DNA from 2 places in the Staphylococcus haemolyticus genome. Region 1 is predicted to be linked to the other one. Evidence: riboswitches for the same ligand, from Rfam matches in the RefSeq annotation. Region 1 holds a riboswitch; the other holds the start of a gene.

Region 1 (3,828 bases):
CAGAGGCTGACGCTGCTTCTTTACTTTCAGGTTTAGGCATATCTGCTGATTTACATGATAAGCAAATGTCAGAATTGGAAAATAATCAAAAAGTGAAAGTCTTATTAGCTCAAAGTTTATTTGGTGAGCCTGATGTACTTTTACTTGATGAGCCTACCAATGGTCTAGATATTCCTGCCATTAGTTGGTTAGAGGATTTCTTAATTAACTTCGATAATACTGTCATCGTGGTATCTCATGACCGTCACTTTTTAAACAATGTATGTACACATATTGCTGATTTAGATTTCGGTAAGATTAAATTATATGTAGGTAACTATGATTTCTGGTATCAATCTAGTCAATTAGCTCAAAAAATGGCTCAAGAACAAAATAAGAAAAAAGAAGAAAAAATTAAAGAGTTACAAGACTTTATTGTACGTTTCTCAGCTAATGCCTCTAAGTCTAAACAGGCAACAAGTCGTAAGAAACAATTAGAAAAAATTGAATTAGATGATATTCAACCATCTTCAAGACGTTATCCATATGTTAAATTCACACCAGAGCGTGAAATCGGTAATGATTTATTGACTGTTCAAGGACTTTCTAAAACAATTGATGGTGAAAAAGTACTTGATAACATTTCATTCACTATGAATCCTAATGATAAAGCAATTTTGATTGGAGATAGTGAAATTGCAAAAACTACATTACTGAAAATTTTAGCTGGTGAAATGGAGCCTGATGAAGGTACATTTAAATGGGGTGTAACAACTTCATTAAGTTACTTCCCTAAAGATAACTCAGAGTTCTTTGAAGGCGTAGACATGAATTTAGTAGACTGGTTACGTCAATATGCACCTGAATATGAACAAACAGAAACTTTCTTACGTGGTTTCTTAGGACGAATGTTATTTAGTGGTGAAGAAGTTAAAAAGAAAGCTAGTGTGCTCTCTGGTGGTGAAAAAGTTCGCTGTATGTTAAGTAAAATGATGCTATCAAGTGCTAATGTTTTACTATTAGACGAACCTACTAACCATCTTGACTTAGAAAGTATTACAGCAGTAAATGATGGATTAGCTTCTTTCAAAGGATCAATCATCTTTACATCTTATGACTTTGAATTTATCAATACTATTGCAAATCGTGTGATTGATCTAAATCAATCAGGTGGTTTATCTAAAGAAGTTCCTTATGAAGAATATTTACAAGAAATTGGCGTATTACAAAAATAATATATAAGCACATACGCACTTCCCTATTACTAAATTGGGGAGTGCGTTTTTTACTATCATATTACTCATTTGATAAATCTTTACTTACATATAGTAAAAGTACTTTCTAATTTTTCAGTCTATTTCAAAAAATCACAATTATCGGTTTACAGACACAATTGCCATATGTATAATATAAAACATAGCAATTGAATAAGAAATTGATGAGGCGCATCAATCATCAGTATATATTAGATAAACTGTCTGCAACAGCTAATATAGAAAGGGTGCGATGCCGAAATGAATCATAATCGCAGCTATGATTTGTTGGACTTTGTGGTTAAGAGCTGAAAGTTTGTCATTATTATTTAATAATGGAGTGCATCACTTGTATATAAATCACGAACAAGTTCGCACTTCCGAACTTGTTCTTTTTTATAGCGTGTGCCTCCCTATATTTTAGGAGGTAAAGTTTTGAAACGAAGTGTTTTGAAGTTCGGTGGTTCATCCGTCGCTGATTTTACAAAGATAAAAAATATTGCAGAAATGCTTAAGAACCGTGTGGATGACGGTGAACAATTAATTGTAGTTGTTAGTGCTATGGGTAAAACAACAGATCAATTAATGGATAATGTATCAAATCTTACTGCTACACCTAAAGATGAGGAACTCGCCCTACTTTTAACGACCGGTGAACAACAGACTGTATCATATTTATCCATGGTGTTAAATGATATCGGTGTTAATGCTAGAGCAATGACTGGTTATCAAGCAGGTATTAAAACGATTGGCCATCATTTAAAGAGCAGAATTGCTGAAATCAATCCAGAAACATTTGATAAAGCATTCACCGACAAAGATGTATTAGTCGTTGCTGGTTTCCAAGGTATCAATGATGCATTTGAACTTACAACGTTAGGACGTGGAGGATCAGATACAACGGCAGTTGCAATTGCTGCAAGTAATCAAATTCCATGTGAAATATATACTGACGTTGATGGAGTTTATGCCACTGACCCTCGAATATTAAGTAAGGCAAAACGGTTAGATTATGTTTCTTATGAAGAAATGATGGAAATGAGTGCATTAGGTGCAGGCGTTCTTGAAACTCGAAGCGTAGAACTTGCTAAGAACTATGATATCCCATTGTATCTCGGTAGAACTTTATCAAATGAGAAAGGAACATGGATTATGTCAAGAACAGATTTATTAGAGAAGAAAGCTGTAACAGGTGTAGCATTAGATAAACATATGATGCACGTTACAATTAGTTATCCCCTACCTGATAATCGTCTTTTAACGCAATTGTTCACAGCATTAGAAGAAGGTTCAGTAAATGTGGATATGATATCCCAAATAATTAACATTGAAGGATTGCAGCTATCATTCTCTATTAAAGATAGTGATGTACAACAAATTTCAACTATTTTGAGTAATCTTTCTTCTTCATTTAACGCATTGGATTATAAAATTAATGAAGAATACGTTAAAATTTCGCTTATTGGTTCTGGTATGAGAGATATGTCGGGCGTTGCATCAAAGGCTTTCATTACTTTAATTAATGCAAATATCCCATTCTATCAAACTACAACATCTGAAATTAGTATTTCATATGTGATAGATGCTGATAATGGAGAAAAAGCGGTTGAAGTATTATACAATGCATTTGATATTTAAACATCAACATGCTATTTATAAATAATTTTTTTAAAATTCAAACAAATGATATTGGAGTGACTTTTATGACAAGATTAGCAGTAGTCGGAGCAACAGGTTTAGTTGGAACAAAAATGTTAGAAACAATTGATCGCAAAAACATCAAGTTCGATGAGTTAGTATTATTCTCATCAGCTAGATCAGCAGGTAAAGAAGTTCAATTTCAAGGTCAAACGTATGTTGTACAAGAATTAACAGAAGAAGCAGCAAGTGAAAAATTTGACTACGTTCTAATGAGTGCCGGTGGTGGCACAAGTGCACAATTCGCCCCAATCTTTGAAAAAGCAGGTGCAATTGTCATCGATAACTCTAGTCAATGGCGCATGACTGAAGATATCGACTTAATTGTACCTGAAGTAAATCAACCTGAATTTAAGCGCGGCATTATTGCCAACCCTAACTGTTCTACAATTCAATCAGTAGTACCATTAAAAGTATTACAAGATCAATTTGGTTTAAAACGTGTTGCATATACTACTTATCAAGCTGTTTCAGGTTCAGGTATTAAAGGTAAAAGAGATTTAGCTGAAGGTGCAAATGGTAAAGAACCAGAAGCGTATCCTCACCCTATTTATAATAATGTGTTACCACATATTGATGTGTTCTTAGAGGATGGATATACAAAAGAAGAACAAAAAATGATTGATGAAACACGCAAGATTTTACATGAACCTGAATTAAAAGTAACTGCGACATGTGCACGTGTTCCAGTACAAGATAGTCATAGTGTTGAAATTGACGTTACTTTAGATAAGGAAGCAACTGTACAAGAAATTAAAGATTTATTTGATAAAGACGAACGTGTTGTATTAGTTGATAACCCTGAAAAAAATGAATATCCTCAGGCACTTAACTCTACTGGTAGAGATGAAGTATTTGTAGGCCGTATTCGTAGAGATGACTCATTAGATAATACATT
Region 2 (3,828 bases), 270 kb from region 1:
AGCTAGTGGTGCTGTATCAGGATTACAACGTGTACGTGGAATGACATTAAACGATTCACACATATTTGTTAGACCTGATCAAATTAAAGATGAATTTAAACGTGTTGTTAACATGATTCAAGAAGTATATAGTGACTTTGGCTTTGAAGATTACACATTCAGATTAAGTTACAGAGATCCAGAAGATAAAGAGAAGTATATGGATGATGATGAAATGTGGAACAAAGCTGAAACTATGTTAAAAGAAGCAGTCGATGAAATGGGATTACCATATGTTGAAGCAATTGGTGAAGCGGCATTCTATGGTCCAAAACTAGATGTTCAAGTTAAGACTGCTATGGGTAAAGAAGAAACTTTATCAACTGCTCAAATTGATTTCTTATTGCCAGAACGTTTTGAACTAACATACATCGGTAGCGATGGTGAAAATCATCGTCCAGTAGTTATTCATCGTGGCGTAGTTTCAACTATGGAACGATTTGTAGCGTTCTTAACTGAAGAAACTAAGGGTGCATTCCCAACTTGGTTAGCACCTAAACAAGTTGAAATAATACCTGTTAATGTTGACTTACATTATGACTATGCTAGAAATTTACAAGATGAATTAAAATCACAAGGTGTACGTGTAGAAATTGATGACCGTAATGAAAAAATGGGGTACAAAATTCGTGAAGCACAAATGCAAAAAATACCTTATCAAATAGTTGTTGGTGATAAAGAAGTTGAAAACAATCAAGTCAATGTACGTAAATACGGCTCTCAAGATCAAGAAACAGTTGAAAAAGATGAATTTATTTGGAATTTAGTAGATGAAATTCGTTTGAAAAAACATAGATAGTCTTGATAAAAATGATAGCTTAATGTATATTACTATATAGTTAATTAAAAAAAGAGTTAGAGGTTGCGTCTTTAATTAGTAACACTTCAGAAGTTATTAAGGAACGTATGTTGAAAGTGTGGAAGGTAAAGATGCCGAAATGAATGATACCCTTAATTATCATTTGTTGGGACAGTTATCGAAAAGAAACTGTACTGTCACAATTTGTGATGTGCTACCGACATAGATTAAGCAGATGGTTGCATATCTAAAGGTATGCAACCATTTTTTTATGCTTTAAAGAATTATAAACTATTTGGAAGTATAATTTGAATGCGTTCATAATCATCGCATAACACAACAAAACTATTTTAGTTAGCCTCTACTGTAAGAAAGGGAGCTTCTATGAAAAAAGTCGAAAATCAAGATGATGGAATCAAAAGAGGACTGAAGGACCGCCATATTTCTATGATAGCAATGGGTGGTTGTATCGGTACCGGATTATTTATGACCTCTGGGGGAGCAATACACGATGCAGGGGCATTAGGTGCTTTAATTGCATATGCGATTATTGGAGCTATGGTATTCTTCCTCATGACATCTTTAGGTGAAATGGCAACGTATTTACCAGTGTCTGGTTCATTTAGTACTTACGCAACACGTTTTGTAGATCCATCTTTAGGATTTGCGTTAGGTTGGAACTATTGGTTTAACTGGGTTATTACAGTTGCAGCAGATGTAACCATTGCTGCACAAGTCATTCAATATTGGACACCTATGGCTGGTATTCCAGCATGGGTTTGGAGTTGTATATTCTTAGTTATTATATTCGCACTAAACTCTTTATCTGTTAGAGTTTATGGTGAAAGTGAATATTGGTTCGCTTTAATCAAAGTTGTAACAGTCATTATCTTTATCATTATTGGTCTTTTAACGATACTAGGTATTATGGGTGGAGAATTTGTAGGTTTCGAGACATTTACGAAAGGTGACGGACCAATTCTAGGTGGTAACTTAGGTGGAAGTTTATTATCAATTCTAGGCGTCTTCCTAGTTGCTGGATTCTCATTCCAAGGTACAGAGTTAATTGGTATTACAGCTGGAGAATCTGAAAATCCAGAACGCGCTGTACCTAAAGCTATTAAACAAGTATTCTGGAGAATATTATTATTCTACATATTAGCAATATTTGTTATAGGTATGTTAATCCCTTACGATAGTAATGCATTGATGGGTGGCGATGATAATATTGCTACTTCTCCATTTACACTCGTGTTTAAAAATGCTGGGTTAGCTTTTGCGGCATCATTTATGAATGCAGTTATTTTAACATCAGTTTTATCAGCAGGTAATTCAGGTATGTATGCATCAACACGAATGTTATATTCTATGAGTAAAGATAAATTAGCTTTCCATTCATTTGGTAAAACGAATAAATATGGTGTGCCATACTTATCTTTATTTGCGACAGCGATTTTAGTTGTTATTATTTTCTTAGTGCAAAAACTAAGTGGTGACGCATATGAATATATTGTTGCTGCAAGTGGTATGACAGGCTTTATCGCATGGGTAGGTATTGCAATTAGTCACTACAGATTTAGAAGAGCTTTCGAAAAACAACATCATAGTAAAAGGGAGTTGAAGTATAAAGCTAAATGGTTCCCATTCGGTCCTATATTCGCAGGCTTGCTCTGTGTGATTGTCATAATCGGGCAAGATGTTGATTTTATTAAAACAGGTCATTTCGATTTAAATCGCTTCATTATCACATATATGGGAATCCCAGTTTTCTTAGTATTCTTTATTTATCATAAATTGAGATATAAAACGAAGATAATTCCATTAGATAAAGTAGATTTAAGACAAGATGTTTCAATGGATGAAGTAAAACATCACTAATATTAAAATAATTGTTGACTTATATGATATACACTGATATGATTATTAACGTTGAATACGAAACGTACCAAGTAGAAACACCCGTTTCTCACCTGTAGCGACGCATCAAGCAGTTGGCAGGTTAATCATGTCACACATTATATGTGTATGAGAGAAGAGCGGGCATTCTATGCTCGCTCTTTTTGCTTGGAAAATTTCGTAAAATTTTGGGAGGTGTCAACCATAGCAAAAGATCAAACGCAAGTTAACGAAAAGATTCGCGCTAAAGAATTACGTTTAATTGGCCAAAATGGTGACCAAATTGGTGTTAAATCAAAACGAGAAGCATTAGAAATGGCTGAACGTGTTGAATTAGATTTAGTAGTTGTAGCACCAAATGCTAAACCACCTGTTGCAAGAATTATGGATTATGGTAAATACAAATTCGAACAGCAGAAAAAAGAAAAAGAAATGAAAAAGAAACAAAAAGTTATCAATGTTAAAGAAATACGCCTAAGTCCAACTATTGAGGAACATGATTTCCAAACTAAGTTGAAAAATGGTCGTAAATTCTTATCTAAAGGCGATAAATGTAAAGTTTCTATTCGTTTCAGAGGTCGTGCAATCACTCATAAGGAAATTGGTCAGCGCGTATTAGAAAAATTCGCTGACGAATGTAAAGATATTGCCACTGTTGAACAGAAACCTAAAATGGAAGGGCGTCAAATGTTTATCATGTTAGCGCCTATTAACGAAAAATAATTCACTATTATTAGGAGGAAATGAATCATGCCAAAAATGAAAACTCACCGTGGAGCAGCTAAACGTGTTAAAAGAACTGGTTCAGGTCAATTAAAACGTTCAAGAGCTTTCACATCACACTTATTTGCAAATAAAAACACTAAACAAAAACGTAAATTACGTAAAGCTAAATTAGTTTCTAAAAGCGATATGAAACGAGTAAAACAATTATTAGCTTATAAAAAATAATTGTAATTGATAAATGTACGATAATTAATTGTTATATCTAAGGAGGAATTTAATATGCCACGAGTTAAAGGTGGAACAGTAACAAGAGCACGTCGTAAAAAAACGATTAAATTAGCTAAAGGTTACTTCGGTGCTAAACACAC

The links. Region 1 has a riboswitch for lysine ahead of EQ029_RS07100 (aspartate kinase). Riboswitches for the same ligand answer to the same signal wherever they lie in the genome.
Region 2: linked by a shared signal. The riboswitch ahead of EQ029_RS05795 (amino acid permease) and the one ahead of EQ029_RS07100 (aspartate kinase) in region 1 are both predicted to bind lysine.

What each region holds. Positions count from the first base shown of each region.
Region 1 covers NZ_CP035291.1:1,468,411-1,472,238, reverse strand. Annotated here, with positions in the region: gene EQ029_RS07105 (ABC-F family ATP-binding cassette domain-containing protein) at 1-1,214, shown strand, start outside; lysine riboswitch at 1,410-1,586, shown strand; gene EQ029_RS07100 (aspartate kinase) at 1,668-2,870, shown strand; gene EQ029_RS07095 (aspartate-semialdehyde dehydrogenase) at 2,936-3,828, shown strand, end outside.
Region 2 covers NZ_CP035291.1:1,202,028-1,205,855, forward strand. Annotated here, with positions in the region: gene thrS (threonine--tRNA ligase) at 1-838, shown strand, start outside; lysine riboswitch at 888-1,063, shown strand; gene EQ029_RS05795 (amino acid permease) at 1,223-2,716, shown strand; ribosomal protein L20 leader region at 2,780-2,907, shown strand; gene infC (translation initiation factor IF-3) at 2,930-3,457, shown strand; gene rpmI (50S ribosomal protein L35) at 3,485-3,685, shown strand; gene rplT (50S ribosomal protein L20) at 3,740-3,828, shown strand, end outside.